One region of the Bacillus sp. JJ1562 genome, then DNA from elsewhere that is predicted to be linked to it. Evidence: riboswitches for the same ligand, from Rfam matches in the RefSeq annotation. Region 1 holds a riboswitch; the other holds the start of a gene.

Evidence for each region. Region 1 has a riboswitch for FMN ahead of V7097_RS14895 (ECF transporter S component). Riboswitches for the same ligand answer to the same signal wherever they lie in the genome.
Region 2: another riboswitch for FMN. It lies ahead of ribD (bifunctional diaminohydroxyphosphoribosylaminopyrimidine deaminase/5-amino-6-(5-phosphoribosylamino)uracil reductase RibD); the one in region 1 lies ahead of V7097_RS14895 (ECF transporter S component).

What each region holds. Positions count from the first base shown of each region.
Region 1 covers NZ_JBALOQ010000022.1:143,685-147,108, reverse strand. Annotated here, with positions in the region: gene V7097_RS14900 (LLM class flavin-dependent oxidoreductase) at 55-1,056, shown strand; FMN riboswitch at 1,174-1,303, shown strand; gene V7097_RS14895 (ECF transporter S component) at 1,470-2,042, shown strand; gene V7097_RS14890 (nuclease-related domain-containing protein) at 2,601-3,424, opposite strand, start outside.
Region 2 covers NZ_JBALOQ010000018.1:40,379-43,802, reverse strand. Annotated here, with positions in the region: gene V7097_RS12150 (DUF1002 domain-containing protein) at 1-262, opposite strand, end outside; gene V7097_RS12145 (peptidylprolyl isomerase) at 457-891, shown strand; FMN riboswitch at 1,163-1,352, shown strand; gene ribD (bifunctional diaminohydroxyphosphoribosylaminopyrimidine deaminase/5-amino-6-(5-phosphoribosylamino)uracil reductase RibD) at 1,536-2,627, shown strand; gene ribE (riboflavin synthase) at 2,637-3,293, shown strand; partial or broken gene ribB (3,4-dihydroxy-2-butanone-4-phosphate synthase) at 3,308-3,424, shown strand, end outside.

The DNA of each region.
Region 1 (3,424 bases):
TCTCCTTAGTTGATAAGATAGTACTTAAGAAAAATGGAAGAAAGGACAATGCAAATGACAAATATAAATATTCCAGTCTCCGTTCTAAATCTTGCACCAATTCGTAAAGGGCAAAATCAGAAAGACGCTATAGATGCAATGATTAATTTAGCTCAAGCTACTGAAAAAATGGGGTACACACGATATTGGATTGCGGAACATCACAATTCACCAACGTTAGTCAGTTCTGCAACACCCATTCTAATTAAACATACTTTAGAGCATACAAAAAAAATCAGAGTTGGTTCAGGCGGTGTAATGCTACCCAACCATTCACCACTAGTTGTGGCTGAACAATTCGGAACAATGGCGACCATCTATCCAAATCGCCTTGATTTAGGGCTTGGTCGAGCTCCTGGAACTGACATGATGACAGCAGGAGCATTAAGACGATCAAATAATGACTCTGTTTACACTTTCCCAAATGATGTAAATGCATTACTAACATACTTCGGACCGATGGAACGTCAAGGCTATGTAAAAGCATATCCTGGAGTAGGTACTAATGTGCCAATCTATATTCTTGGTTCTTCAACGGATTCAGCCTATTTGGCAGCAAAATTAGGACTCCCATATGCATTTGCTTCACACTTTGCACCACGATTTATGGAAGAGGCTATCTCCATTTATCGAGATCGATTTGAACCATCCGAATATTTAAGCTCACCTTACATGATGGTTTGCCTAAATGTTATTGGTACTGAAACAGACGAAGATGCAAGACGAGAAATTACAACCATGCAGCAATTTTTCTTAAACATTGTCCGTGGTACACAAAATCCATTACAGCCACCAGTCGATAGCATGGATGGTCTATGGAGCCAACAAGAAAAAGAAATGGCAACCTCCATGTCAAGTGTTACATTGTTAGGAAGCAAGGATTCTATTCGCAATCAATTAACAAGCTTCCAAGAAAAATATAATGTCGATGAACTAATGGCCGTTTCTTACATTTATGATCCGGATAAACAAAAACGTTCATATGAAATTTTAAAAGAAGTCGTTGATGGAAAGTAAGTTAACTTGGCCTCTCGCTTGTTTAGTAGGGGCTTTTCATAAGAATTTGAGCTGTTTTAAGCATATTGCTTCACAATAGTCCTTAAACTTGATAAAATAAAGTGAAATTAAATATTGATCTATCTTCGGGGCCGGGTGAAAATCCCGACCGGCGGTGATGAGTGTACTCTCTAAGCCCGCGAGCCGCAAGGCAGGATTTGGTGCGATTCCAAAGCCGACAGTATAGTCTGGATGGGAGAAGATGGAGGTTCTGCGCGTTCAAAAAATTTTAATTGATTGAACGTTTATTAAGCATGCCTTTTCATTAACTCCCTCAAGAAGCTAATTCTTGGGGGTTTTTATTTGGGTATGTCTTAAAAGCCGAACCTTTCTTCTTTTGAGGTGGATCGACAAAAGAGGAGAGGAAAGAAAAAATGAAAAAAATACCTTTACGTCAATTTGTGGCAATTGCAATGTTGAGTACGATTTCGTATATTTTAATGTTTCTCAACTTCCCATTGCCAACATTCCCAAGCTTTTTGAACGTCGACTTTAGCGATGTTCCAGCATTACTTGCAGCACTAATTTTTGGACCGATGGCCGGTATATTAGTTGAATTATTCAAAAACATGATTGATTATTTCATCACCGGCAGTGAAACAGGCGTACCAGTCGGCCATATTTCTAACTTTGTAGCTGGGATTATTTTCGTCCTAACAACCTACTACATTTTCAGACTGTTAAAAACAAAATTAGGCTTAACTATCGGATTAATTGGCGGTACAGCAATGATGGCGATTATCATGAGTGTTCTTAACTACTATGTCTTCCTACCGGCATTCAACTTTTTCTTGAATATACCGGCGATGTCATCACCAGAAACACTCAAAATGGTGGTTTACGCAATCCTTCCGTTTAACTTACTAAAAGGATTGATCGTAACAACACTCTTCATGTTGCTGTATGCTCGTCTACATCCATGGATAAATAAACAAGCGTCGATATAAATGATTTGATAGGCAAGCACCCGCGGGAGGGTGCTTGTTTTAGTTTTATAGAAATTTATTTTTGACAACAGATCTCGAACAAAGACATTTTTTGGCTTTTGGATTCGAATTGTCCATGAGACTGAGGATCAAATACAAACTCTAGCAATTTCGTCTGCCAATTGTCTCTGACACCAGTTCTCAAAGACAAATTCTAGTTAGTCCGCTTTTAAAATGTCTCTGAGACTAGCTCTCGAAGACATAGATCGCCAATTTCATCAGCTTTTTGTCTCTGACACAGCTTCTCAAAGACAAATTCTAGTTAGTCTACTCGTTAAATGTCTCTGAGACTAGCTCTCGAAGACAAAAACCGGCAATTTTATCAGCTATTTGTCCCTGATAGAGCTTCTCAAAGACAAAAGAAAGTTAGTCCGCTCGTTAAATGTCTCTGAGACTGGATCTCGAAGACATACATCGCCAATTTCATCAGCTTTTTGTCTCTGACACGGCTCCTCAAATACAAACCTAGTTAGTTTTATTATAAAATATCTACGAATAGCAAACCCTTGAAAAACACTATTATTCGTAATAGGTCCACCGATTGTTTCTAACGATTTTATAATTCTTTTCAAGGATTCTTTGGACTCTCTTCTTCGACTCCACAACCCTGCACCACTCCTGAACCAAATTCGTCCTAATCTTATATACAGGGAACAAAAGCTTCAATTCCTCCACGCTGCGTATTACAGCATCATTAACCAATTCTTTATGACCACAGCCTATACAAACGCAATTTCTACCATTAATCTCCACCGATAAACTTCCACACTTCCCACAACAAATCCCTTTTCGTAATTGCTCATACTCATACCCAGGTAGCGCACTATAGGGAGACTCCTGCATATGCAATGAAACTAATTTTTCCGCAAGCACTTTATGTTTATTATTTAATTTTGTAGTAGACTTATTAAGATTTTGAAAAAATACATTTAGTTGTGTTGAGAAGATTATCGGAATATTGAGTGGTGCTTGGTAAAGAGTGAAGGAGGGATTAACAAAGACAACATATGCTTGAATTGGTATTGTAAATCCGTGACTTTGGAGAAATTGGCGAAGTAAGGATTCACTGCGATTAAGCTGGATGAGGGGATTGTTCCTTTCTATTTTGGGTTTCTTGTATAGCCTGTCTGATTCGTAATAAAAATCAACTTCGTAATTTTTCACTTCAAATATATAGAGTACCTCGGGTGTAAGCAACAGGCTATCAATTTGAAATGTAATGTTATTAATTTGAAGCAATAAATCATTTAAAACCAAACAATCACAGTCTAGCTTTTCTGTGAATGAATCAAATAACAATTCTCCTTCATAACCCTTAATTTGATTTAAAAAATACTGCTTCT
Region 2 (3,424 bases), on a different contig from region 1:
AAGCTGAAGATAGGGCTTTGTTCCCGATTCTTGCCTTTGGAATATAATTTCCAAGGTACTGATGTTCTTCAGCGTTAGTGACAACGACAAGCTGTGGGTTCTCCGGTGCGTTCATTTCTTTTAAGATTGCTTCCTTTTGTGTTTCGGTTAAGTCTTCACCAAGTGTAATAATCACATCTCCGGGTGCAGCGTCTGCGAAGCTAAGTGATGGAAAAATGAGTGAAAACACAAGTAAAAATGAGAGTATATGTTTATATCTCAAACTAGTTTCCTCCTTTTATTTTTTTATGCAAGGTTATCCCATCGTACATATTATATATTATTCTTCACCAAAAATATCTTTTTGACGTGTATTTAGGAAAAACGCCCCCTTTCACATTGGATTATTCCAACCATTTATAGTAAAATGAACTCGTTCAATACATATGGACGAAAGATTAGGAGCGGAGGTTTCAAATGAAAAAAGCTAGCATTGAATTTGAAAATGGAGAAAAAATTGTAATTGAATTATATCCAAATGAAGCACCTGGAACTGTAGAGAATTTTGAAAAGCTTGCGAATGAAGGTTTTTATAATGGTCTAACATTCCACCGTGTAATTCCTGGCTTTGTCGCACAAGGTGGTTGCCCACGTGGAAATGGAACTGGTGGACCTGGGTATACAATAAAATGTGAAACAGAAGGAAATCCACATAAACATGTACCAGGAGCATTATCTATGGCACACGCTGGAAAAGACACCGGTGGAAGCCAATTTTTCATCGTACATGAGTCACAGCCTCATTTAGATGGTGTACACACAGTATTCGGACAAGTAATTGAGGGATTGGAGTCTGTGTACCGAATTAAACAGGGCGATGTCATGAAAGAAGTTAAAGTTTGGGAAGAGTAAGATGCGAGGCACAACAGGTCATTCTTGTTGTGTCTTTTTCTTTGTCTTATAATGATTATTGAGGTGAAACTAAATGGGTAAAGGTAGATGGACGGTATTATTTGTTCTGCTTTTAATTTCGATTGCATGGGGAGTTATTTTTTGGCTGTTTATAGCTTAATTAATCATCCATATGAATACTAAAATACATAATCTGTATCGTAAAGTATTAAATTCGACAAAATAAGAATACTTTATGTTATACTGTTTTACATCGCTAAAAGAATTAAATATTTTCCTTCGGGGGTAGGTGAAATTCCTTACCGACGGTGATGAACAAGTTGTTCTAAGCCCGTGACCCATTTTAATGTTAACATTTTTATTATGTTAATAGGCATTATGCCATGAGAATTCATTTGAAATGGTGGACTTTGGTGAGAATCCAAGGCCGACAGTTAGAGTCTGGATGGGAGAAGGATGTTAGTACGGTATGTGAAAAAAATTTGTCCATAATACCTTTATTTGTGTTGGGCAAAATACATATTCTGCTGCTTAAATGACATCGACCAAGACCCCGGATTGTTTTCCGAGGTCTTTTTGTTTTGGCAAATAAAGATAGAACCCCCGTAAATAGTACATGATAAATAGAAAGGTGTGTAGATAAGATGAGAGATCAAGATTATATGAATTTAGCGATAAATGTTGCAAAGGCAGGTAAAGGTCAAACCACTCCCAATCCTGTCGTAGGTGCAGTCATTGTCAATGAAGGACGTGTTGTAGGAATCGGAGCACATCTTAAAGCCGGAGAACCTCATGCAGAGGTGCATGCAATAAGAATGGCTGGTGAAAAGGCACAAAATGCAACCGCGTATGTAACTTTAGAACCGTGTAGTCACCATGGAAAAACTCCTCCATGTGCTGACCTTTTAGTGAATAGTAATGTGAAAAGGGTTGTTATTGCAACGACTGATCCAAATCCACTCGTTGCTGGAAAAGGCATCGCCAAATTAAAAGCAGCCGGAATCGAAGTTGAGGTCGGGGTATGCAAGGAACAAGCAGATGCTTTAAACGCAGTTTTTTATCATTTCTTAGATAAAAAAATTCCTTATGTAACTTTGAAATCTGCCACTACTCTTGACGGGAAAACAGCAACAGTAACTGGTGAAAGTAAATGGATAACCGGTGAGGCTGCTCGAAATGATGTTCATTTATATAGAAGTATCCATGATGCGATTCTTGTAGGGGTAAATACAGTGCTTGTAGATAATCCAAGTTTAACAACAAGGCTTCCAAATGGGACAGGCAAAAATCCGATTCGAATCATCTTGGATTCAACCCTAAGAACCCCCCTTGATGCACAAGTAGTCAATGACGGCGAGGCAGAGACTTGGATTATTGTATCCAATCGGGTAAATGAGGAGAAAATGAACGAATTTTCAGGTAAAAATGGTGTTAGAATTATCAAAATGCAAGAGTCTGAATTATCAATTAACACCTTGCTTACACGTCTAGGTGAAGAAGGCATTTCCTCCATTTATGTTGAAGGTGGAGCAGAAGTGAATGGCAGCTTTTTAAAGGAAAAGGCAATTAACCAAGTCATCGTCTACCTTGCACCAAAGTTAGTAGGTGGAAAGCTAGCACCTACGTCAATTGGTGGTACTGGAATCGAAGCTATCGATGATGCATTACAATTAACAATTAAATCTGTGGAACAGCTCGGAGAAGATGTAAAAATCGTAGCCGAACCGAGAGTGTAGGTGAAAAAAATGTTTACAGGGATTGTTGAAGAAATCGGGAAAGTAAAAGCAATAAACGGATCACAGGATTCGATTGAAATGGTGATTCAGGCTAAAAGAATTCTCGAGGATGTGAACTTAGGTGATAGTATTTCGGTCAATGGAGTTTGTTTAACTGTGACGGAATTCACATCTGATGGTTTCAATGTTGATGTGATGCCAGAAACGGTTAAATCAACGTCATTACGCGAATTAAAACGTAATCACGCTGTCAATCTAGAAAGAGCCATGGCTGCTGGAGGCCGCTTTGGAGGGCATATTGTTTCAGGTCATGTAGATGGTATCGGAAAAATTGTTCGAAAAGAACCAAAAGGAAATGCCGTGTATTATGAAATTGAAGTTCCAGAAGAACTTGTTCAGTTTATGATTTACAAAGGATCGGTTGCGGTGGACGGGACAAGCTTAACTATTTTCGGACTTACGGAAAATACGTTTACTCTCTCTTTGATCCCTCATACGTTATCAGAAACGATTTTACATAGAAAGGGTGTAGGTGACATTGTAAACATCGAATGTGACATGTTTGGGAAGTATGTAAGCTCATTTCTGCAACGATCTTTAGTAAACGAAAAATCAACTAAATCCAAGATTACCACAAGCTTTTTAGAAGAACACGGCTTTAAATAAAAGGGGGGACAACAATGTTTGATCCAATTGAAGATGCACTTTCCGATCTAAAACAAGGAAAAGTAATCATTGTTTGTGATGATGAAGATCGTGAAAATGAAGGAGATTTTATTGCACTTGCCGATAAAGCA